Regions from separate parts of the Mesorhizobium captivum genome, predicted to be linked through region 4. Evidence: predicted binding sites of a transcription regulator. Region 4 holds the regulator's gene; each other region holds the start of a gene.

The links. Region 4 encodes PhoB, which activates phosphate uptake and scavenging genes when phosphate is short. Its sites were predicted from a motif close to TGTCATNNANCTGTCAT; they were not measured.
Region 1: the regulator PhoB is predicted to act here: its motif matches at 4,307-4,323, upstream of RFM40_RS08750 (LTA synthase family protein).
Region 2: the regulator PhoB is predicted to act here: its motif matches at 4,990-5,006, upstream of RFM40_RS30310 (toxic anion resistance protein).
Region 3: the regulator PhoB is predicted to act here: its motif matches at 4,134-4,150, upstream of RFM40_RS10640 (BtaA family protein).

Annotation. Positions count from the first base shown of each region.
Region 1 covers NZ_JAVIJB010000007.1:89,862-95,903, reverse strand. Annotated here, with positions in the region: gene RFM40_RS08765 (pyridoxamine 5'-phosphate oxidase family protein) at 1-618, opposite strand, end outside; gene RFM40_RS08760 (glutathione S-transferase family protein) at 630-1,241, opposite strand; gene RFM40_RS08755 (LysR family transcriptional regulator) at 1,357-2,271, shown strand; gene RFM40_RS08750 (LTA synthase family protein) at 2,330-4,276, opposite strand; gene fabD (ACP S-malonyltransferase) at 4,534-5,475, shown strand; gene RFM40_RS08740 (hypothetical protein) at 5,541-5,711, shown strand; gene fabG (3-oxoacyl-[acyl-carrier-protein] reductase) at 5,716-6,042, shown strand, end outside.
Region 2 covers NZ_JAVIJB010000056.1:21,105-27,146, forward strand. Annotated here, with positions in the region: gene sthA (Si-specific NAD(P)(+) transhydrogenase) at 1-530, shown strand, start outside; gene RFM40_RS30295 (substrate-binding domain-containing protein) at 554-1,660, opposite strand; gene RFM40_RS30300 (5-bromo-4-chloroindolyl phosphate hydrolysis family protein) at 1,660-2,277, opposite strand; gene RFM40_RS30305 (substrate-binding domain-containing protein) at 2,286-3,857, opposite strand; gene RFM40_RS30310 (toxic anion resistance protein) at 3,868-4,947, opposite strand; gene RFM40_RS30315 (alpha/beta hydrolase) at 5,076-5,735, opposite strand; gene RFM40_RS30320 (OpgC family protein) at 5,938-6,042, shown strand, end outside.
Region 3 covers NZ_JAVIJB010000009.1:117,839-123,880, reverse strand. Annotated here, with positions in the region: gene RFM40_RS10655 (winged helix DNA-binding protein) at 1-198, opposite strand, end outside; gene RFM40_RS10650 (hydantoinase B/oxoprolinase family protein) at 143-3,754, shown strand; gene RFM40_RS10645 (hypothetical protein) at 3,768-4,031, opposite strand; gene RFM40_RS10640 (BtaA family protein) at 4,160-5,458, shown strand; gene RFM40_RS10635 (class I SAM-dependent methyltransferase) at 5,455-6,042, shown strand, end outside.
Region 4 covers NZ_JAVIJB010000003.1:89,587-95,628, forward strand. Annotated here, with positions in the region: gene pstC (phosphate ABC transporter permease subunit PstC) at 1-679, shown strand, start outside; gene pstA (phosphate ABC transporter permease PstA) at 683-1,534, shown strand; gene pstB (phosphate ABC transporter ATP-binding protein PstB) at 1,531-2,334, shown strand; gene phoU (phosphate signaling complex protein PhoU) at 2,352-3,059, shown strand; gene phoB (phosphate regulon transcriptional regulator PhoB) at 3,079-3,768, shown strand; gene RFM40_RS04485 (ROK family protein) at 3,769-5,013, opposite strand; gene xylF (D-xylose ABC transporter substrate-binding protein) at 5,281-6,042, shown strand, end outside.

The DNA.
Region 1 (6,042 bases), on a different contig from region 4:
GCGATGTGAGACGTCCAGCTGCCCGCTGCCGTGCGGGTCGGCATAGGTAGTGACGAAAAAGGTGTCGGCCTGCCTCACCAGGGCACGAGCGGCGTCGTCTAGCCCGGAGCTGGGACTGACGGGCGCCGCAGTTTGCTCCGACGGATCCCTGACGAAGCGGGCCTGTCGAAGTTGGATATATTTCGGACAGTTGCCAAAACTCTGGTCCGCGGCGAGATCGAAGCCTCGCGCGTGGCGGCGTAGCGTGCCGTTCAGTCGGTTGCGGCGGCGCGTGCCAAGATCGATGCCGAGGAGGGCGAGCGAGGCGCCGTCTTCCATGCCCGCCTCGGCGGGATCCGCCGATTCCCTGGCGAGCTCGACAGTTAGTCTGTGAGCGTCGGGCGCATGGAGAAAGCCGGGGCGTCCCGCCCTCAGCGTCGCCCAGGCGTCGCCGCGCTGGTCCACCGCCCCCAGAACCACCATCGGCAGCAGCGAGTAGAACTCCCGGTGTTGGTCGATCAGATGATCGCGCACCACCCGACGCCCGACCTCGCTCATGCGTGCTTCCACACCCATTCGCCTCTGCAGGGCAATCTCGCCCTCATGCCAGGGTGAGGGAGACAGGACGGCGCCTTCCATGACAATGCTCCTCAGGCCGCCAAGCCCACCGGGGTTTTCTGGAAATCGACAAAACCCGGCAGCGTCTCGACGCGGTTCAGCCAGAGGCGGATGTTCGAATATTGCTCAATGTTCACATCGCCCTCAGGCGCCCGTGCCACATAGCTGTAGAGCGCGACGTCGGCGATGGTCGGGTGGGCGGCAGCAATCCAGGTCCTGTCCTCCAGGGCGGCCTCGATCAACGTGAGGATCGCATGGGAACGAGCAATGACCTCTTCCGGCCGATAGGGCGCCTTGAACACGTTGATCAGGCGCGCCTGCGCCGGACCATGGGCAATCTGGCCTGCGGCGACTGAAAGCCAGCGTTGGATGACGGCAGCGCCCTTGGGGTCTTCCGGCAGCCAGTCCGTGCGCTCTGTCTTCTTTGCGAGGTAGACGAGAATGGCGTTCGAATCGCAGATGATCGTGCCGCCGTCATCGAGTACCGGAAGCTGGCCGAAAGGGTTGAGCCTGAGGAACCGCGCCTCTTTGTGCTCCTTGTTGGCAAGGTCGATGGGCACGAGCTCATGCTCGATTGCGAGCAGCGAGAGAAAGAGCCTGGCGCGGTGCGAATGGCCTGACAGTGGGTGATAATAGAGCTTCATATCTGTCTCCTGCAGAAGAAGACCAGAAGGTGATTGTTATGCGCAGAGTTGATAAGAGCCGAAGAAGGCACTAGACCGTTTCACAATATGCAATAATCGCGGAAGTTTGGATCCGATGGATCGCTGGCAGGCGATGCGGATTTTCGTGCAGGTTGTGGAAAGCAGTGGGTTTGCGCCTGCCGCCAAAGCGCTGCATATGAGCCCGCCATCGGTGACTCGGGCTGTTGCGAAATTAGAGGATCAGATCGGTACAAGGCTCCTGGTTCGCACGACCCGGTCTCTGAAACTGACCGCGGCGGGCGAAGGTTATGTGGCCGATTGCCGGCGTATTCTTGCGGAAATTGCCGAGGCGGAGGCCAATGCGGCGGGCAGTTTCACTCACCCAGCGGGGTCGCTCACGGTGACGGCGCCCGCCCTTTTCGGGCGCCTACACGTGCTTCCCATCATTCTCGATTTCCTCGATCTCTATCCTGCCATGCAGGTGAAGACCGTGTTCGTCGACCGGGTGACCAATCTTGTCGACGAAGGGTTGGATGTGGCGGTACGCATTGCGGCGCTTCCCCCCTCCGGCCTCATTGCCCGGCGCGTCGGTTCGGTCAGGCAGGTACTGTGCGGCTCGCCAGATTATTTCGCCCGCTTTGGCGAGCCCCTTAGCCCACTGGACCTTGCTCGTCACCGCATGATCGGACGCGATGGTCTTTTCGGCGATTCGGAATGGCTTTTCGGCCGCGACAGCAGCATTCGCGTTCCAATCAGCGCGCGCCTTGTCTGCAATACCAACGACGCCGCCATTGGCGCAGCCGTGGCTGGTTGGGGGTTATCTCGATTCCAGTCTTACCAGGTGGCGCCGGACATCCAGGCCGGCCAGCTCAAGGTCGTGCTTTCCGACTACGAGCGCGATCCGGTGCCGATACATGTCGTGCACGCCGAAGGGCGCATGGTCTCGGCTCGGGTGCGCGCGTTCGTGGATTTCGCAGCCGAACGCCTTCGGCGCCGTGCGGGTGTGAATGCGGACCTTGGAAGGCCCTGACGGATAGCATCGCCGCGTGGGCCCGCAACGTCGCCAGGCAAAACGTATCGCCGCCGGCTCAGCTCGTATGCGCGACCAGCGGGGCGATCGTTTCGGGGAAGAAGTCGGGCGCGGTGTGGCGCTTGCCGAACATCATGTCGTACTGGATCAACCGGAAATCGTTGATCGCCGGATCGATCTTCTTCTGCCTCGCCCAGTCGGGCGTCGCCGCGCCGGAGGGCGACAGCAGAAGGTTGCGGTCGACCACCCGATAGCGTTCGCGCAGCGCGCCGAGGAAGCCGGTATAGTAGGGATGCGTGATCCCCGCGGTAGTGAGGATATGGTAGGGCAGGAAGGCCGGGCTCACCGAGCCCAGGTTCTCCACCGGACCGGAGCGGTTCGACCAGATGATCAGCGGCGTGTCGTGGTGATCGAGCGCGGCTTCGGGGGTCGGCTCCCTGCGCGGCGCGACATTGTCCTTGAGGAAGCCGGTCTCGACATAGACGGGGCCGAGCGGCGGCAGATGGTCGCCGAAGAAGGCGATGACGGTCGGCCGCTCGCGCTTCTTTGCCCAGTCGATCAGCCGTTGCAGGCCGCGATCGGCATCGGCCGAGCCTTCGGCGTAAGAGAGCAGCGATTCCCGCGCCCAGGTGCTGATCGGCGCCTCGACCTTATGGGTCGGATTGTAATAGCGGTAGGGCTCGTAGGGACCGTGGTTCTGCAGGCTGACCGCGAACAGGAACACCGGCTGCTCGCTGGCATCGGCCTCGCGGATGATCTCGTCGGTCATCGCCGCGTCGGACGCCAGCGGTCCGCGCTTTTCCATCGGCGGCAGCGTTTCTTCCGAGCGGAAGTCGTTGAAGCCGAAATCGGCATAGACGGCGCCCCGGTTCCAGAACCAGTTGGTGCCGGGATGGATGGCGCGCGCCCTATAACCTTTGCTCTTCAGGAAGGTCGCCAGCGACGGGGTCGGCGTGCGCACATATTGCTGGTAGGGGATCGAGCCTGCCGGCAGGAAGGCATTGGAGAAGCCGGTCAGCGCCTCGAACTCTATATTGGCGGTCATGCCGCCGAATTCCGGCGAGAACATCGAGCCCGAGCGCAGCGCGCGCACCGTCGGGATCGGGTCGGGCTTGATGCTGACGCCGGGAAGCTCCGTCGGATCCCAGAAGGATTCGCTCATCACCACGACTATGTCGGGCTTCTGATCGGGCACCGAGGCTGCAACCTCGGGACGCGCGATCGCGTCCATCGTCTTTTCGGAATAGCCGGGCGGCGCAGAGACATGCGCCATCGGCACGTTGAGCGCGAAGGCGAGCGCGAAGCCGTTGGAAGCGTAGTTCTCCTTCTGGTCCCACATGATCGGGATGATCTGCAGCCTGTCGCGCGTCCACGAGAAGGTGGCGTAGTCCATGATCGAGACGAAGAAGGCGAGGAGCGGCACGGCCAGCGACAGCCGCGCCAGCCGGCCCTTGCGGCTGAGGATCGGCACGCGCCGGCGCCAGAGCCGCCAGCCATAGACGAGCAGCGCCAGGCTGGCGACGATCGCCGCTGCAAGCAGCACGGCCGTCCCGGGCCGCTCGCGCACCAGAAGCGGCATCAGCGCCATGATCTGGCGGGCATAGAGGAAATCCGCCGGATAGAGCGGATCGCCGAGATAATGCGACTTCTGGTGGCCGACGAAGGCCAGCGCCAGCGTCAGTGGCGCCACGATCATCAGGCTCTGATGGCTGCGGCCAAGTATGGCATCCAGCCCGATCAGCACCAGCGCGAAGATGATGATCGTGGTCCAGCCCGGCTTGAAGGGCTGCAGGAAGAAGTCCACCGTGCCGAAGAAGTCGCCGCGCACGATCCATTCTATGGCGAACACCAGAAGCGCGGCGGTAAGCAGGGTTGTGAGCCCGTAGCGTAGGGTCGGCCAGGGTCGCCCCGGCAGGTAGCCGGTGGACGGATCGTCTTCCAAAAATTGCGGCGCGGGTTTGGCCGCGCCTTTCCTGATCCTTGCCACGTCGCTTCCCCGGCCCATGTTACGCGTCTTCCACACGCGTCACGCCACTGTCATCGAAATGTCACGCAAAGCTAGCGCCTGTGGCGGAAATAAGAAGAGCCAGCAAACGATTCGTGAGCGGTTTTCATCAGGTGTGATCGTCAAAAAGCCTTTCGGAACAGGGACTCGGACCGGTTTTCCGGCCGAAATGGGCGCGGAACGGGCGCCCGCGGGCTTGACTTGGCCGTCCGCCTTGCGCCAGAGGCAGGGAAAAACCAGTTGCTGGAGACCTTGAAATGGCCGTCGCATTCACCTTTCCGGGACAGGGCAGCCAGGCCGTCGGCATGGGCAAGCACCTCGCAGATGCCTTTCCCGAGGCGCGCCGCGTCTTCCAAGAAGTCGACGAGGCGCTCGGCGAAAAGCTGTCGAAGCTGATCTGGGAAGGGCCGGAAGAGACGCTGACGCTGACCGCCAACGCCCAGCCGGCACTGATGGCGGTGTCGTTGGCGGCGCTGAGGGCGCTGGAATCGCGCGGCTTTTCGCTGAAGGACAAGGTGTCTTATGTCGCCGGCCATTCGCTCGGCGAATATTCAGCCCTTGCTGCGGCGGGCTTCGTTTCGGTCGCCGATGCCGCGCGGCTGCTGCGCATTCGCGGCAATGCCATGCAGGCGGCGGTGCCGGCGGGCGAGGGCGCCATGGCCGCCATCATCGGGCTCGAACAGGCCGATGTCGAAGCCGCCTGCGCGGAAGCGGGACAAGGCTCCGTCTGCCAGATCGCCAACGACAATGGCGGCGGCCAGCTGGTCATTTCCGGCGCCAGGGCGGCCGTCGAGCTGGCGGCGAAACTCTGCACCGAAAAGGGCGCCAAGCGTGCGCTGATGCTGCAGGTTTCGGCACCTTTCCATTCAGCGATGATGATGCCTGCCGCAGACGTCATGCGCGACGCGCTGGCCGGCGTGGCGAAAGCCGCTCCGGTGGTTCCTATCGTCTCCAACGTCACCGTCACCCCCACCAGCGATCCGGACGAGATCGCCCTACGCCTGGTCGAGCAGGTGGTCGCGCGCGTGCGCTGGCGCGAGACGGTGGAATGGTTCGGCCAGAACGGCATCGCGACGCTTTACGAAGTCGGCGCCGGCAAGGTGCTGTCGGGCCTGGCGCGCCGCATCAACCGCGACATCGCCACCGGCGCCATAGGCACGGCGGTGGAGGTCGAGACGGCGCTGGCGGCGCTTGGGTGAGGAAGAGTTCGAACGACAGGTGCGGCATGCCCACATCGAAGACCGGCAGGAGCAAGGCCCAGCGCTTGCGCGATTCCGACACGGTTGAGGACTATCGCCTCGCATCCGAGGTTGTGGAGCGGATCCGGCGGGGCGAAGAGGATGTCCTGAACGCCGAAGATTTCTGGCATGGTTTGGACGATTTGACGTATACGGAACGGCGTTCGCCTGCGGCGCATTCGGAAAAACGAGGTTGAAAAAATGTTCGAACTGACCGGCCGCAAGGCGCTCGTCACCGGCGCATCGGGAGGCATCGGCGAGGCGATCGCCAGGGTGCTGCACAGCCAGGGCGCGATCGTCGGCCTGCACGGCACCCGTGTGGAGAAGCTGGAAGCGCTCGCCGGCGATCTCGGCGATCGGGTAAAACTGTTCCCGGCGGACCTGACCAACCGCGACGCGGTCAAGGCGCTCGGCCAGAAGGCGGAGGCCGACCTCGAAGGCGTCGACATCCTGGTCAACAATGCCGGCATCACCAAGGACGGCCTTTTCGTGCGCATGTCAGATGCCGACTGGGACCAGGTGCTGGAA
Region 2 (6,042 bases), on a different contig from region 4:
GGGGGCGCATAAAGGTCGATCCGCACACGTTCCAGACCGGTGTGCCCAACATCTACGCCACCGGCGACGTCATCGGCTTCCCGAGCCTGGCCTCGACCTCGATGGAGCAGGGCAGGGTGGCCGCCTGCCACGCCTTTGGCGTGGCGCTGCCGCCGCCGCCGGAAACTTTTCCGTACGGCATCTACGCCGTGCCGGAAATCTCCACAGTCGGCCAGTCGGAGGAGCAGGTGCGCGAGAGCGGGATCGCCTATGAGGTCGGCGTCGCGCGCTTCCGCGAAACCTCGCGCGGCCACATCATGGGCGTCAACTCGGGCTTCCTGAAGCTGCTCTTTTCGGTCGAGACGCGCCGTCTGCTCGGCGCCCATATCGTCGGCGAGGGCGCTACCGAGCTCATCCATATCGGTCAGGCCGTGATCAATCTCGGCGGCACGGTCGACTTCTTCGTCAACAACACTTTCAACTACCCGACATTGGCCGAGGCCTACAAGATCGCCGGCCTGGATGCCTGGAACCGGATGGGGCAGGGGTGAACAGCCCTGGTACGAAGCGCTGCCTAGACTTCCAGTTGTGACAACAGCGCCAGCATCACATCGGCCGAAGGCATCGGCAGCACGGCCTCGATCTCCGCCGGCCGCACACCAGCGATCGTGTCGCTGCCCGCGGCGACGGTCCCGAGCGGCCCGCGGAAACCATGCTTCGACCAGGCAAGCTCCTGCAGCTTCGGGCTGGTCAGCGCTTCGAGCAGCGGATCGACCGTCGGGTCGATGACGATCAGCGGATGCGCCGAATAGACGGTTGGGCGCGGATAGAGGATTTCCGGCTTGGCGCCGGCGCCGGCCTGCACGCGCTGCCAGCGCGCCGGATCGGCCAGCGCCCATTCCACCAGCTGGTTTTCGTAGCCCACCGCCATCGGCTCGGCGCCGAGACCGCCGGCGATATACTGGTCGAACAGCTTGCCGGATGAGGACGATTTCAGACCCATGCTGCGGAAGATCGACTTTGCTTCCTCGCCATGCCGGGCAAGCAGTTCCTGGGTCGCCACGTCACCGCTCATCAGGCTGAGCGTCAGACCCGCGAACATGAAGCCGGAATTCGAGCGGTTGGGATCGGTCGAGACGATGCGCGCCCGGCCATAAAGCTCGGAAATGCCAAGATCCGACCAGTTCTTGCCGGCAAGAATGGCATCGAGCAGCGCCTTGAGGTCGAGCTGGTTGTAGCCACCCCTGGCGGCGACCGTGACCAGCCCGCTCTTCTTCAGGCCCTCGACCACCGGTCCCCAGGTGTAGATCACGATCGGCGAGTTGAGCACGACCTGGTCGTTGCGGATCGCCACCCCGCTCTTGCGCGCGAGATCGACCATGATCGAGGAGGAGGGCCACAGGAATTGCGGCTTCTGGGTGAGCAAGGCGGGCTCGCGCACCATCTCGACCGAGCCGGCGACGCGAGCACCGAGTTCAAGTCCGTAGCCGCCCAGCGCATGCACGACATCGGGATCGGCGAGGAAGGCCTGCTTCTCGCCGCCGATAAAGCCGAACAGATGCGCCCGGTTGCCGAGATAGCCGCGGAACTCCGGCCGATCCTTCACTGTCAAGTAGCTGCCCGTGCCTGCCGCGGCGGCGGCCAGCAATCCCAGTCCGAAAGCGCGGCGTGAAAGGGCCATCAGCGACCGATATCCTCTTTCAGCGACTCCTGAATGAGCCGCAAATCGACGTCCAGCGTGCCGAGCTCGGAGTCCGCCAGGCTGTCGGCATAATGCACGAAAGCATCCTGCAGCTTGGTGATCACCGCGCCGACATTGGCAAGTCGTTGCCGGTTGGGCGCCCGCCGGTCGGCCAGCGACGCATAGCCTTCCGCGACTTCCGCGGCCTGCGGCACATAATAGGTGAGGAAGCGCCGCACCGAGGCCGCGCTTGCCGGCTTGGCCTCGACCCTCGCGATGACATCGACGGCGATGTCGGAGAGGTTCTTCACCTTGGCCTTCATGTCCTTGTCGGCGATCGAACCGGCTGCCGCCGTCAGCCTGTCGGCCGCCGGCTGCGCCTGCGCCAGCAATTCGCGCGCGAACGCCACCTGGCCGCCGCCGATCGAGCCGAGATCGAGGCCTTCAAACAGCTGCCGCGGCGCCAGTACGAAGACCAGCCCGGCAAAGACCAACACCGAGATCACCGCCGAGACCAGGAAGGGGAAATGGGTAAGGGTGCTGAGGCCGATCAGCAGCGCGGCCGATACGAGGCCCGCTACGATCCAGTTCCAGTCATTGCCGAACAAGCCGCGCATCATCAGCCTTAGTTATAGCCGCGCGCCGCGCGGAAGGCACCGGCGAGGTCGCCGCTGCCGTCGAAGACGCGTGCCGAGGTTGCCTTGGCGAGGCTGTCGAGCTGGCTCTTGTCGGCATCGCCGAAGGTGATGCCGAACACCGGAACGCGCAGGGGAGCCTGGCGCCATTGTGCCAGGAAAGGCTCGGCGCTGCCGTCGGTGCGGCCGTCCGTCATGATGACGATCGCCGGCAGATATTTCGTCAGGTCGGCGGTCGCCAGGATCTTCTGCAGCGCCTGCCCGGCGCAGGCATACATGTCTGTGCCGCCGCCGGCATGCTGTTCGGCCACCGCGCTGAGCAGCTGGCTTTGGCCAGCCGGGTCGCCCGTCGCGTCGAAAATGTTGCGCACAGCGCTGTCGAAAGGCAGCACGAAGATGTGGTCGGAAGGCGTCCACTGCACCAGCACCTCGCTCGCCTTTTCAGGCGTGAACAGGAACTGCGCGGCTTGCTGCAGTTGCGTCTCGCCCTCGTTTTCCATCGAACCCGAGAAGTCGAAGCAGAGCGCCGTCAGCGAAGGCTTGCGCAGGGCCTCCTGGTAGAGGTTGAGCGCCGTGCGGATCACCGCCGGCTCCGGCATGCGGATCGACGTCACCAGCTTGCCTGGATCGAAATTCCAGTCAGGCTCGGCCGTCGCCAGGACCGCCGCGCCGCCGAGCGGAAGCCGCCTTCCAGTATCGGCGATGCGCTTGCGCACCGCGTCCGACTGCAGGTACGCGAGCAGGTCGGAGAAGAATTTCTCGATCTCCGGGCCGCGCCCTTGGTCGATGAAGCCGAGCGGGGAATCGCCGACCGCGACGCCATCGGCCGGATAGATCGCATAGAGCGGCTGGTCGCCCATCTGCTTGAGCTTGTCGTTGGTCTCTTTGAGCGTCGCTTCGTAGTTCCACATCGCGTCATAGAGCGTGCCCTTGCGCGCGGAATCGACATAGAGGTCCGCCAACCATCCCGACGAGCCGGACGAGCGCTCGACGCCTTGCAGCAGGGCGCTGACCGTGTCGTGCACGGATGCGCTGTCGAGATCGCCTGGCTGGATCACTTCCTTGCCGCCGAGCGCGCTGGAGAGCATGGCGAGGTAAGCGCTGGCGCCGGAGTTGGACTGCGTCGCCGACGTCATCAGGAATTTGAGCTTGCCATCCTTCACCGCGGCAAGGATGTCCTTCATGAAGACGTCGTTGCCGATCCAGCCGAGCTCGGCGGCCTTGGATTTGCGCACGCCGAGGATAACCGGCATCTGCGCGATCGAGGTGAGGTTGCGCACCTTGCGGCCGGAATCGAACAGATCGACCCAGACGCTCGAGGCCGGCCACACCGCATCCTGGTCGAGCCCGCCGGGCTTCTGTAGGGCGAGCCCGATGTCGAGCGATCCCCGGTAGGATATGGTGCAGGTCGCGCCCTGCTTGGCGCAGAATTCCTGCACGATCGGCTCCAGCACCGTGTTTTCGGAGCCGGACACGATCGAGAATTTGACGTTGCTCGAATTGCAGGCAGCCAGCAGCAGCGAGACCGCCAGGACCAGAACCGACGTCAGCGATTTCGGCATCGAGGTTCCGTCAGCCCTGGGTGAGCGCTTTCTTGAGATCGGCAGTCATCTGGTCCATCTGCTTCTCGGCCTCGGCCCGCTTCTGGCGGCCTTCCTGCTGGACCTTGAGCACGCCCTGCACCGTGTCGATCAGGTCGCGGTTGGCTTGCGCCAGCGTCTCGACATCGATGATGCCGCGCTGCGCCTGCTCCTCGATGGAGATGGCCTGGTCCTTCATCATCTTCGATGTCTGACGGATCATCTCGTTGGTGGCGTCGGTCACCGTCTTCTGCAATTCGAGCGCCGACTTCTGGTTGGTGAGGCCAAGCAGGATGACCATCTTCTGCTTCCAGGCGGGCACCGTCAGCGCCGATGTCGCCTGCAGGTTCTCGATCAGCGTCTCGTCGCCGGCCTGGACGATCCGGATCTGCGGCATCTGCTGGATGCCGAGCTGGCGCGCCTGCACCAGATAGAAGACGCGTTTTTCCAGCCGGTCGAGCGCCTGCACCGCGTCCTGGTAGGTCTGCGCTTCGAGTGTGCCGCCGGCGTCGCCGGCTTTGGCGTCGGCCGCGGCTTTCAGCTTCGGCAATTCGTTGGCCCGGTAATCGTCGACGAACTTCTTGCCGGCCTGGACATAGGCATCGAGCTTGAGGATGGAGTCCTTGGTCTGCTCATGCAGGTCGTCGAGCACGGCAATGTCGCGCCTGAGCGTGTCCTTGTGGCGGTCGAGCTCGAGCCCGATGCGGTCGATCTGGCCGGCGACATCCTCGTATTTTTCCTTGAAGCGCTCGAGCCGCGCCTTGAACGAGGAGAACAGGTTGCTGAGAAACCCCTCTTCCTTCAGCGAGGCCGGGTCGAGGTTCTTGGCCTTCATGATGATGTCGGTGAGCAGCGTGCCGGTGTCGCCAAGGTCTCGGTTGCGGATCTGCGAAAGGATCTTGTCGGCATAGTCGCTGACCGTCTGCTGGGCGCGGTCGCCAAAGACCGAGATGGCGGCGCGGTCCCCGATGTCGATGCCGCCTTCGATCCTGGCGATCTCGCCCGGGCTTGCGGCAATGACAGGCAATTTCGAAGTGTCGTCGAGCAGAGTGATGCTGTTCTCGTCGGCCATTGAGACCTCTCCCTGAGTGAACAGCATCTCGATAGACAGTATGTGACAGTGATATGACGATGAAGCGGCACGCCGCTTCAGGTCGTGAAATAGGTTTCCTTTCAGCGCCTGCGCGATGGAAGCATGTTTCAGGCGGCCCGCCAGGGCCCCGCAAGCCATTGCCGCGCGATGGCAGCATCGACCTCGCCGAATTCATGGCCCGAGGCGACGATACGCGCATCGACCTCGGCGCCGCGCTCACTCAGCAGCGTTACCAGGGACGGGGCGAAGGGGCCGTAGGTCTGGTCGGCCGCGCCGGCGATGACCAGCACCCGCGTTCGGGCGAGGTTGGTTGCCGGCGCCTCGTCGAGCACCGGCATCGCCCTGAGCAACGCCGCCTGCCTCACCAGCCCGGGGTGAAGCAGCATCAGCGTGGAAACCAGATTGGCGCCGTTGGAATAGCCGAGGAAGGTCGCGCGCCCGAGGTCGAGCCCGTGGCGTCGCGCGGCTTCGGTTGCGAATTGAGCGAAGGCGGCCGTTTCCACGCGGATGCTCGACTGGTCGAAACTGGTCGGCGTGATTCGCTCGAACCAGCGGAAACCGTCCTCTTGGGCGATGCGGCCGCGCGCCGCGACAAGCGTCGCGTGCGGCGCGATCTGCCTCGCCAGCGGCGCCAGCGTCGTTTCGTCCACGCCAGATCCATGCAACACGAAAAGGCATTCGCCGCTTGCATTTGCCGGTACGAGCAAGCGATAGGGGAAAGGCAGATCATGGCGCAGCACGCTGTTTTTGTTGGCATGTTCGGACATGATCACATCCTTTTGATTTTACGGAGATTTCGCTGATTTGCCGGCTTCAAAACGGAATGTTTTCAAGCTCCGAGAAAGTTGATTGAACCGGGCGCATTTCAGACCGTTTCTGCGCCGATACACTCCCGACGGGAGGAATCGAAGCGGTGCGTCGGGGGTCGCATTGCTGGAGATGAAACACCAGCTCTGAGGCCTTTTGTCGATGACCATCCCCGTTTCTCAACGCGACACGCGTATCAACGATCGCGACACGCGTATCAAGGATCGCGATACGCGTATCAAGGATCGCGACACGCGTATCGATGTG
Region 3 (6,042 bases), on a different contig from region 4:
TAGATGCGATGCCGAAACGATGGGCCCCCATTCTTCGCGCTGCATGCGATGCCTTTCCGATGATTTATCGATAATATATTGACGTATTGGCATCGATAAGGCAATGAAAACCTGGACCCGCACGACCGCAAAGGGAGGCAACGTGACCTCGAGATGGGATTTCTGGATCGACCGGGGCGGTACCTTCACCGACATCATCGGCCGCGATCCGCAGGGCCAGTTGCACCCGCGCAAGCTCCTGTCCGAGAACCCTGAAGCCTATGCCGACGCCGCCATCCAGGGCATACGCGACCTGCTTGGGCTAAAATCCGGCGCCGCCTTTCCCGCCGACCGGATCGGCGACATCAAGATGGGCACCACAGTCGCCACCAATGCGCTGCTCGAGCGCAAGGGCGACCGCGTGCTCCTGCTCATCACCAAGGGTTTTCGCGACGCGCTGCGCATCGCCTATCAGGCGCGGCCGGATATCTTCGCCAAGGAAATCATCCTGCCGGAGCAGCTCTACGAGCGGGTGATCGAGATCGACGAGCGCGTGCGCGCCGACGGTTGCGTCGAACGCCTGCTCGACATTGCCGCCTGCCGCCCGGCGATCGAGCAGGCCAAGGCCGACGGCATCGACGCGGTCGCCATCGTCTTCATGCATGCCTGGAAATATCCGGATCATGAGGAGGCGGTGGCCAAGGTCTGCCGTAAGATCGGCTTCAGCCAGATCTCGGTCAGCCACGAGGTCTCGCCGCTTATCAAGCTGGTTGGCCGCGGCGACACCACAGTGGTCGACGCCTATCTGTCGCCGATCCTGTCGCGCTACGTGCAAAAAGTGGCCGGCGAGTTGGGCACTGGCCCCCGCCTGATGTTCATGATGTCGTCGGGCGGGCTGACCGCCGCCAACATGTTCCAGGGCAAGGACGCGCTGCTGTCGGGCCCGGCCGGCGGTGTCGTCGGCATGGTCGAGACGGCGAAGCTCGCTGGATTCGACAAGGTCATCGGCTTCGACATGGGCGGCACCTCGACCGACGTCGCCCACTATGACGGCGACTACGAGCGCGCCTTCGACACCGAGGTCGCCGGCGTGCGCATTCGAGCGCCGATGATGCGCATCCACACGGTCGCGGCCGGCGGCGGCTCGATCCTGCATTACGAGACCGGCCGCTTCCGCGTCGGCCCGGACTCGGCCGGCGCCAATCCTGGTCCGGCCGCTTACCGGCGCGGCGGACCGCTGGCCGTCACCGACGCCAATGTCATGCTCGGCAAGCTGCAGCCCGATGTCTTCCCGGCGATCTTCGGCCCCGGCCAGGACCAGCCGCTCGATGTCGGCACCGTGCGCGAAAAATTCGCGGCTTTGGCCGCCGAGATCGGCGACGGACGCGCGCCGGAAGCGGTGGCCGAGGGTTTCGTCACCATCGCCGTCGAGAATATGGCGAACGCCATCAAGAAGATTTCGGTGCAGCGCGGCTATGACGTCACCGAATATCTCTTGAACTGCTTCGGCGGCGCCGGCGGCCAGCATGCCTGCCTCGTCGCCGATGCGCTCGGCATGGAAGCGGTGCTGATCCACCCCTTCTCGGGCCTGCTTTCGGCTTACGGTATCGGGCTGTCGACGGTTTTCGCCTCGCGCCAGCAGGCATTGCTCAAACCTCTCGCCGAAGAGTCTCGCGTGTCGATCGAGGACCTGATTGCGGCATTGCGTCAAGGCGTCACGGCCGAGCTTGCCGCGCAAGGCATTGCGGAAGCCGCTATCGCCTCGAAGCCGGTCCTGCAGATCCGCTATGACGGCACCGACACGGCGCTGCCGGTCAATTTCGAGCATGGCTCGATCTTCCGCGCCAGAGGCGATTTCGAGGCCGCCCATAAGGCGCAGTTCGGCTTCGTCTATGAAAACAAGCCGATGATCGTGGAGGCGGTTGGCGTCGAAGGCAGCGATGTCAGCACCACTGCGCGCGACGAAAATGAATCAAGTCTCGAAGACAAGGCGGCAAGCCCGTGGCAGACGCGGCAATTCTTCGCCGATGGCGGCTGGCGCGATGCCGGCATCTTCCGCCGCGAGGATCTGAAACCCGGTCACAAGGTGGCGGCCCCCGCGCTGATCATCGAGCCGAACCAGACCATCGTCGTCGAGCCGGGCTGGCAGGCCGAGATCACAGCCAGGAACCATGTGCTCCTGAGGCGCATCGAACGGAAGCGCCGGCAGGCGGCGCTTGGCACCGAGGCCGATCCGGTGATGCTGGAGGTCTTCAACAACCTCTTCATGTCGATCGCCGAGCAGATGGGCGTGACGCTGCAGAACACCGCCTATTCAGTCAACATCAAGGAACGGCTGGACTTTTCCTGCGCGGTGTTCGACCGCCACGGCGCGCTGGTCGCCAACGCGCCGCACATGCCGGTGCATCTGGGTTCCATGGACCGCTCGGTCGAAACCGTCATCCGCCTGAACTCAGGCGACATCCATCCGGGCGACGTCTTCGCGCTCAACGCGCCCTATAACGGCGGCACGCATTTGCCCGACATCACCGTCGTGACGCCGGTGTTCGACGATGCGCGCAAGGAAATCCTGTTCTGGGCAGCCTCGCGCGGCCACCATGCCGATGTCGGCGGCACCGCACCCGGCTCGATGACGCCTTTGGCCACCACGGTCGACGAGGAAGGCGTGCTGTTCGACAATTTCCGCATCGTCGATCGCGGCCGCTTCCGCGAGAGGGAACTCGAGACCCTCCTTACCGACCACCCCTATCCTGCCCGCAATCCCGCCCAGAACATCGCCGACCTCAAGGCGCAGATTGCCGCCAACGAAAAGGGCGTGGCGGAACTCCGCAAGATGGTCGCGCATTTCGGCCTCGATGTCGTCGAGGCCTATATGGGCCATGTCCAGGACAATGCCGCCGAGAGCGTGCGCCGCGTGCTGGAGCGCCTGCCGGACACTTCGGACTACGAATACCCCACCGACACCGGTCAGGTGATCAAGGTCAGGATCAGCGTCGGCCGGGAAAAGCGCGAGGCGACGGTCGATTTCACCGGCACCTCGCCGGTCATGAAGAACAATTTCAACGCGCCGGAGCCGGTGGCGCGAGCCGCCGTGCTTTACGCCTTCCGCGTCATGGTCGAGGATATGATCCCGATGAACGCCGGCTGCCTCCGACCGATCAACATCATCATCCCCGACGGCTGCATGCTCAAGCCTGCCTATCCCGCGGCGGTTGTCGCCGGCAATGTCGAGACCTCGCAGCACGTCACCAACGCGCTGTTCGGCGCCATGGGCGCGCTGGCCAACGCGCAAGGCACGATGAACAACCTCACCTTCGGCAACCGGCAGTATCAGTATTACGAGACGATCTGCTCCGGCTCGCCGGCCGGCCGGATGAATTCGGGCCGCGGCTTTGCCGGCACCTCCGGCGTCCACACGCATATGACCAATTCGCGGCTAACCGATCCGGAGGTGCTGGAATTGCGCTTCCCCGTCGTGCTGGAGGATTTCCACATCCGCGCGGATTCTGGCGGCAAGGGCAGGTGGAACGCCGGCGACGGCACCAAGCGCACCATCCGCTTCCTGGAAAAGATGGAATGCGCCATCCTCTCCTCGCACCGCAACCGCCCGCCCCAGGGACTGAATGGTGGCGGCGACGGCGAGGCCGGCTCGACCAAGGTCAGGCGCAACGACGGCTCGATCGATGTTCTGAAGGCCTGCGACCAGACCACGCTCGACGCCGGCGAGGCCGTCATCGTCATCACGCCGACGCCCGGCGGGTTCGGCAGAGTGTAGAATCCGCGTCAACTCAAAATGACACGTCTTCGTAGCTAGCGTTGATAAGGAAGCCCTTGTTTCGGCAGTCCATCACGATGAGCCGATACGTTTGGATCCCCTCCGACTGCGGCAAGGGTGATCCGCTGCGTATAGCCTTGCCGCGCGCCACTGCGTCGTAACAACGGGCCTTCGCCTCAACAAAGTCGACGCTCGGCTTGACGCCGCCAGTCGCGAATTGAAAACCGCCGAGCGCAACCAGCCCCACTACGGCCAGCGCAATGACCTTCCGTCCCATCGCCCCACCCTCAGGCCGGATAATGCGGCTTCGAGACCGCGAAGAACATCTGGCCAGTGCAATTATCAGTCGGCTCGGAGTATCACGCTTGGAGCAACTTGCCGTCAACAGCCTGTCACCTGCCTGTCATGACGCTGCGCTACCCGCTTGCGCTAACGCAAACGGGGAATCACCTTGCCATGTCGGATGTTTCCGGAGAACTCGTTTATCGCCGCGGCAAGGAAGTTGGAAAAGCGGTCTATCAGAACCGCGCACTGTCGAAGGAAGGCTTTTCCGAACGGCTTTTCGCCTTCCTGTTTTCCGGCCTCGTCTATCCGCAGATCTGGGAGGATCCGGACGTCGACATGGACGCCATGCAGCTTGGCGCAGGCCATCGCGTCGTCACGATCGCGTCAGGCGGCTGCAACGTTCTGGCTTACCTCTCCCGCTCGCCGGCCCGGATCGACGCAGTCGACCTCAACGCGGCGCACGTCGCGCTGAACCGCATGAAACTGGAAGCGGTTCGCCACCTGCCGTCCCAGGGCGACCTGTTCCGCTTCTTCGGCGCCGCCGACACCAGCCATAATTCGGAAGCCTACGACCGCTTCGTCGCGCCGCATCTCGATCCGGTCAGCCGCCATTACTGGGAGCGCCGGAACTGGCGCGGCCGGCGGCGCATCGCGGTCTTCGACCGCAACTTCTACCAGACCGGGCTGCTCGGCCTGTTCATCGCCATGGGTCATCGCGTCGCAAAACTGTTCGGCGTCGACCCGGCCGGCATCATGAAGGCCGAGAACATCGGCGAACAGCGCCGCTTCTTCAACGAGGAACTGGCGCCGGTCTTCGACAAGAAGCTCCTGCGCTGGGCGACATCGCGCAAGGCTTCGCTGTTCGGCCTCGGCATCCCGCCGGCGCAGTACGATTCGCTGATCACCTCCGGCGATGGCTCGATGGCGAGCGTCCTGAAGGCGCGGCTGGAAAAGCTCGCCTGCGATTTTCCGCTGAAGAACAACTATTTCGCCTGGCAGGCCTTCGCCCGCCGCTATCCGGAACCTGGCGAGGCAGCCCTGCCCGCCTATCTCGAGCCGGGCAACTACAAAACGATCCGCGCCAACATCGATCGCGTCGCCATCCATCATGCCAACCTGATCAAATTCCTGGCCGGCAAGGATGCGGGCTCGGTCGACCGCTTCGTCCTGCTCGACGCGCAGGACTGGATGACCGACGACCTGCTCAACGATTTGTGGACCGAGATCACCCGCACGGCATCGGTTGGCGCCCGCGTGATCTTCCGCACCGCGGCCGAGCCCAGCCTGCTGCCGGGCCGCGTCTCCAACTCCCTGCTCGACCAGTGGCACTATGAGACCGAGGCCTCGCGCGAATTCTCGGCAAGGGACCGTTCGGCCATCTATGGCGGCTTCCACCTCTATGTGAAGCGCGCCGCATGAGCACGACGGAGCTGCCGGCCAGCCATGCCGAGTTGATGGATGGCGTCTACCGCTGGCAGCGCCACATCTACGATCTGACCCGCAAATACTACCTGCTCGGCCGCGACCGGCTGATTGCAGGGCTCGACATGCCGCAAAGCGGCACCGTGTTGGAACTCGGCTGCGGCACCGGCCGCAACATCGTGCTTGCCGCCTGCCGCTATCCGAACGCCCGCTTTTTCGGCCTCGATATCTCGGCCGAGATGCTGGAAACGGCGAACGCCGCTATGGCCCGCGAAGGTCTCGCCGCTCGGGTCACCCTGGCTCGCGGCGACGCCACCGACTTCGATGCTAAGGCGCTTTTCGGCACCGCGCGCTTCGACCGCGTCTTCGTCTCCTATTCACTGTCGATGATCCCTGGGTGGGAAAAGACCGTCTCGGCAGCGCTCGCCGCGCTTGCTCCCGGCGGCTCGCTGCATGTCGTCGATTTCGGCCAGCAGGAAGGCCTGCCGCGCTGGTTCCGGGCCCTGCTGCGCGGCTGGCTGCGGAAATTCCATGTCGAGCCACGCGCCTCGCTGCGCGACGTCCTTGGATCGGAATCCCAG
Region 4 (6,042 bases):
CGGCATCGGCATTGCCATTTTCCTCACCGAGCTGTGCCCGCGCCCGCTCAGGCGCCCGATCGGCATTGCGGTCGAGCTGCTCGCCGGCATTCCCTCGATCATCTACGGCATCTGGGGCCTGTTTGTCTTCGCGCCGTTCCTGCAGACGACGATCCAGCCCTTCATCATCAACGTTTTCCATGGCATACCGGGCCTCTCCAGCCTGTTTGCCGGTCCGCCCTACGGCATCGGCCTGCTGACGTCGTCGCTCATCCTCGCCATCATGGTGCTGCCTTTCATCACCTCGATCACCAAGGACGTGTTCGACACGGTGCCGGCGGTGCTGAAGGAATCGGCCTACGGCATCGGCTGCACGACCTGGGAAGTGACCCGGCGCGTGACCATCCCCTATACCCGCGTCGGCATCATGGGCGGGGTCATGCTCGGCCTCGGCCGCGCGCTCGGCGAGACGATGGCCGTCACCTTCGTCATCGGCAACGCGCATCGCATCAGCGCCTCGCTGTTCGCGCCGGGCACGACGATCTCGGCGACCATCGCCAACGAATTCACCGAAGCCGACGGCGATCTCTATACATCCTCGCTGGTGTCGCTCGGTCTGATCCTGTTCATCATCACCTTCATCATCCTCGCGCTCGCACGCTACATGCTATTGCGCATCGATAGCCGCACGGGAGCCTGACCGATGTCGACAGCCGCATCGCTCCACCAACGCCGCAAGCGCAAGAACGCCGTGATGATGGCGCTGTGCGTCATCGCGGCGGGCATCGGCCTCGCCTGGCTGGCGCTGATCCTCGGCGCGCTGCTCTACAAGGGGCTCTCCGGCGTCTCGCTTGCGGTGTTCACGGAAATGACGCCGCCGCCCGGCGACGCCGGCGGCCTGCTCAACGCCATCTACGGCAGCATCGTGATGACCATCATCGGCATCATCGTCGGCACGCCGATCGGCGTGCTCGCCGGAACCTACATGGCCGAATACGGGCGCTTCTCGCGTCTCACCACGGTGGTGCGTTTCATCAACGACATCCTGTTGTCGGCGCCGTCGATCATCGTCGGCCTGTTCGTCTATGAGCTGATGGTGCGGCCGATGGGCCACTTCTCGGCGATCGCCGGCGCGGTCGCGCTGTCGATACTGGTGATCCCCGTCGTGGTGCGCACCACCGAGGACATGCTCAACCTGGTGCCGAACGCGCTGCGCGAAGCCGGCACCGCCATCGGCGCGCCGCGCTGGGTGGTGATCCGTTCGGTCGCCTATCGCGCAGCACTTTCCGGCATCGTCACCGGCATTTTGCTGGCCATCGCCCGCATTTCCGGCGAGACGGCGCCGCTACTCTTCACCGCGCTCAACAACCAGTTCTGGTCGAGCAATCTCAACGCGCCGATGGCCAGCCTGCCGGTGACCATCTTCCAGTTTGCGCTCAGCCCCTATGAGGAATGGCAGCAGCTGGCCTGGACGGGCGCACTTATAATCACCCTGACGGTTCTCGGGCTGAGCATCTTCGCCCGCAGCCTTACCGGACGCAGAGAGGACAGATGAAACCGATGTTGTCCACCGACCTTAACGTAGCCGAGACGGCCGTCGAGAAGGCCAAGATCGAGGTTAAGAACCTCAACTTCTACTATGGCCAGTCGAAGGCGCTGAAGGACATCAACCTGTCGCTGCCCGAACGCAGCGTCACCGCCTTCATCGGGCCGTCGGGCTGCGGGAAGTCGACGCTGCTGCGCGTGCTGAACCGCATTTACGAGCTTTATCCGAAGCAGAACGCCGAAGGCCAGGTGCTGCTCGACGGCAAGAACATCCTCGACCGTTCGCAGGACCTCAACCTGCTAAGGACCAAGATCGGCATGGTGTTCCAGAAGCCGACGCCGTTCCCGATGTCGATCTACGAGAACATCGCCTTCGGCGTCAGGCTGTATGAGAAGATCAGCAAGGCCGAGATGGACAACCGCGTCGAGCAGGCGCTGAAGCGCGCCGCGCTCTGGACCGAGGTCAAGGACAAGCTCAACGCCAGCGGCCTCAGCCTCTCCGGCGGCCAGCAGCAGCGGCTCTGCATCGCCCGCACCGTGGCGGTGAAGCCGGAGGTCATCCTGCTCGACGAGCCGGCCTCGGCGCTCGATCCGCTGTCGACCGCCAAGATCGAGGAACTGATCGACGAGTTGCAGGCCGACTACACGATCGTGATCGTCACCCACAACATGCAGCAGGCGGCGCGCGTGTCGCGGCAGACGGCGTTCATGTATCTCGGCGAGCTGGTCGAGTTCGACCGGACCGAGAAGATCTTCACCTCGCCCCGCGAGAAGCGCACGCAGGACTACATCACCGGCCGCTTCGGCTGAGTTCATACGAGGACACCATCATGGCCCATACGGTCGCTTCCTTCGACGAGGACCTGAGGCAGATCAGCCAGCTCATCCGTGACATGGGCGATCTTGCCGGCTCCATGGTCGGCGCCTCGACCAAGGCGCTGCTCAATTCCGACAACGCGATGGCGCAGCGCGTGGTCTCCGACGACGCCATCATGGACGCGCGCCAGCGCGAGCTCGACGACCGCGCCATCACGCTGATCGCCAAGCGCCAGCCGATGGCCGACGACCTGCGCAGCGTGGTCGGCGCGATCCGCATGGCCGGCGACCTCGAGCGCATCGGCGATCTCGCCAAGAACATCGCCAAGCGGGTCGGCTCGGTCGGCGTCAGCGCTGCGCCACGCGACCTGTCGCACTCCATCGACTCGATGGCGCAGTTGGTGCTGATCCAGGTCCAGGGTGTCATCGAGGAGTACACGGCGGGCGACGCCACGGCGCTTGCCAAGCTCAGGAACGACGACGAGCGCATCGACGTCAAATACACATCCGTGTTCCGCGAGCTCCTGACCTACATGATGGAGGATCCGCGCAACATCACGGCCTGCACGCATCTCCTGTTCTGCGCCAAGAATCTGGAGCGCATCGGCGACCATGTCACCAACATCGCCGAGAACGCCTATTATGTGCTGACCGGCACCCAATTGCCCGCGAACCGTCCGAAGCAGGACGAGACGGCGATGTCGGCTCCGGCGGCGTGACAGCGAAGGTACCTGCCAAATGATCGCCCCACGCATCATGGTGGTGGAGGACGAGGAGCCGCTGGGGGTGCTGCTCCGCTATAACCTCGAATCCGAGGGCTACCAGGTCGAGGTGGTGACCCGCGGCGACGAGGCCGAGATCCGCCTGCAGGAGAACGTGCCCGACCTTCTGGTGCTCGACTGGATGGTGCCGGCGGTTTCCGGCATCGAGCTTTGCCGGCGCTTGAGGATGCGCCCGGAGACCGAGCGGCTGCCGATCATCATGCTGACCGCGCGCGGCGAGGAAAGCGACAGGGTGCGCGGCCTCTCGACGGGCGCCGATGACTACCTGGTCAAGCCGTTCTCGACGCCGGAATTCATGGCCAGGGTCAAGGCGCTGTTGCGCCGCGCCAAGCCGGAGGTGCTGTCCAGCGTGCTCAAGGTCGGCGACATCGTGCTCGACCGCGAATCGCACCGCGTCTACCGCAAGAAGAGCGAGATCAGGCTCGGCCCGACCGAGTTCCGGTTGCTCGAATTCATGATGCGGCATCCCGGCCGCGTGTTCTCGCGCAGCCAGCTGCTCGACAATGTCTGGGGCGAGACGATCTATATCGACGAGCGCACCGTGGACGTGCATGTCGGACGCCTGCGCAAGGCGGTCAACAACGGCCGTATGCCGGACGTGATCCGTACCATCCGTGGAGCCGGCTACGCGATCCGCGAGGATTGATCAGGCCACGTTCTTCCCGGCGGCGCCTGCTCGCGCCTGGACGCCCGGCGCGAAAATCTCCTGGTCGACGAAGCTCAGCGCGCGCATGGCGCAGCCTTCGCGGATCAGCGGCAATTCGTTCGGCTCGGTGTCGAAGGAGATCGATTTGGAGTGCTGGCCGCCGGCGGTCTGGGCGATGGCTTCCCGCAGCGCCGGCTCGATCAGGTCGAAAGCCGCCGCGCTGACGCCGACCATGGCGACCGGCGCCGGGTCGATCAGCGCGAACAGGCTGCCCAGCCCAAAGCCCAGCGCCTCGCCCGCCCGGCGATAGGCCTCGCGCTCCGGCCCGTCTTTTTCACGCGCCTTCGTGGCAAGAGCCCGCATGTCGGCATCGCCGACGTCGACCGGCTCGGCGTCCTCGCTCATCTTCATGGCGCTGCGCCAGATGGCGTAGTTGCCGGCATAGGCCTCGACGCAGCCGCGGCGCCCGCAGCGGCAGAGCGCGCCGCCGGGACGGTGGATCATGTGGCCGAACTCGCCGCCTGAGGAATGTGTGCCGGTGAACAACTCGCCTTTCAGCACCAGCCCCATGCCGATGCCGTGCGAGAGCAGGATGGCGATGAAATTGTCGCGATAGCGGTCGGGGTCGCGCCATTGCAGCGCCACCGCCATCATGTTGCAGTCGTTCTCCATGGTGGCGGGAATGCCGAATTCATGCTCCAGGATGTCGGCGAAAGGAATGTCGGTCAGCGGCGTGATCGGCGACCACAGCATGGCGCGGGCATGGGAATCGGTGATGCCCTGGATGCCCATGGCGATGCGGGCGACGCTGGCGACATCGAGATCGGGGTCTTCCAGCCGACGCCGGACGATCGCCGTGCATTCGCCGATCAGCTCGTCGCGCGGCATGGTGAGGGTGTCGAGGCGCCGTTGCTCCTCGGCGATGACCTGGCCGGCATAGTCGATGACGGCGACGGAGAGGAAATTCAGCGACAGCACCACCGTCACCACCGCGGCCGCCTCGGGGTTGAGGGCGAGGCCGACTTGCGGCCGGCCGCGCTTCAGCGACGCGGTCTCGCTCGGCTTGCTCTCGGCCAGGATGCCTTCATGGATGAGGTCCGCTGAGATCGCCGAAATCGTCGAGTGGCTGAGCCCGGTGGTCGCGGCGATTTCCGTGCGCGACGGCTGGCCGGCCCGGCGCACGGCCGAGAGCACCATGGCGCGGTTGCGCCGGCGCAGGTCGTCGTGGCGGATTCCGACCGACATCCTTTCCTTCCTCCCGGGCGTCGCGGCCTTCTCATCATGCCATGGGCCGTCGCCGACGTGCCAGGATACTGGCAGAAGCTGCCGGGGCTGTCATTATTTATTGCGGGTCTCGAAAAAAAGTCTGCGGCACCTCAAGAACCATCATAATCGCAGTTGACAGCGCTTCGGCGTTGGATCAGTGTTTTTTCGAGGCTCGAAAAAAAGCCTCTGTGTCCGGCCTTCGGGCCAGTCTGGGTCGCGCCGCAAGGCGGCGCAGGGAGGAAAATCATGAAGAGTTTCGCAGCCGCCATGCTGGCGGGTGTCGCCATGTCGCTGACGCTGGCGTCGGTCGCAGAGGCGAAGGACAAGGTGGTCGGGGTTTCGTGGTCGAATTTCCAGGAAGAGCGCTGGAAGACCGACGAAGCGGCGATGAAGAAGGCCATCGAGGCCGCCGGCGACAAATATATCTCGGCCGACGCGCAGTCCAATCCGGGCAAGCAGCTGACCGACGTCGAGAGCCTGATCTCGCAGGGCGCCAACGCGCTGATCATCCTGGCGCAGGACGCTTCCGCGATCGGCCCGGCGGTGCAGAAGGCGCTGGACGAAGGCATTCCGGTGGTCGGCTACGACCGCCTGATCGAGAACAAGGACGTGTTCTACCTGACCTTCGACAACAAGGAAGTCGGCCGCATGCAGGCCCGCGAGGTGTTCAAGGCCAAGCCCGAAGGCAACTATGTCTTCATCAAGGGCTCGGGCGCCGATCCGAATGCCGATTTTCTGTTCTCCGGCTCGATGGAAGTGCTGAAGGAGGCCATCGACAGCGGCAAGGTCAAGAATGTCGGCGAGGCCTATACCGACGGCTGGCTGCCCGCCAACGCGCAGAAGAACATGGAGCAGTTCCTGACCGCCAACGACAACAAGGTCGATGCCGTCGTGGCGGCCAATGACGGCACCGCCGGCGGCGTCGTCGCGGCGCTGACGGCTCAAGGCCTGGCCGGCACCGTTCCGGTCTCCGGCCAGGACGGCGATCACGCGGCGCTCAACCGCATC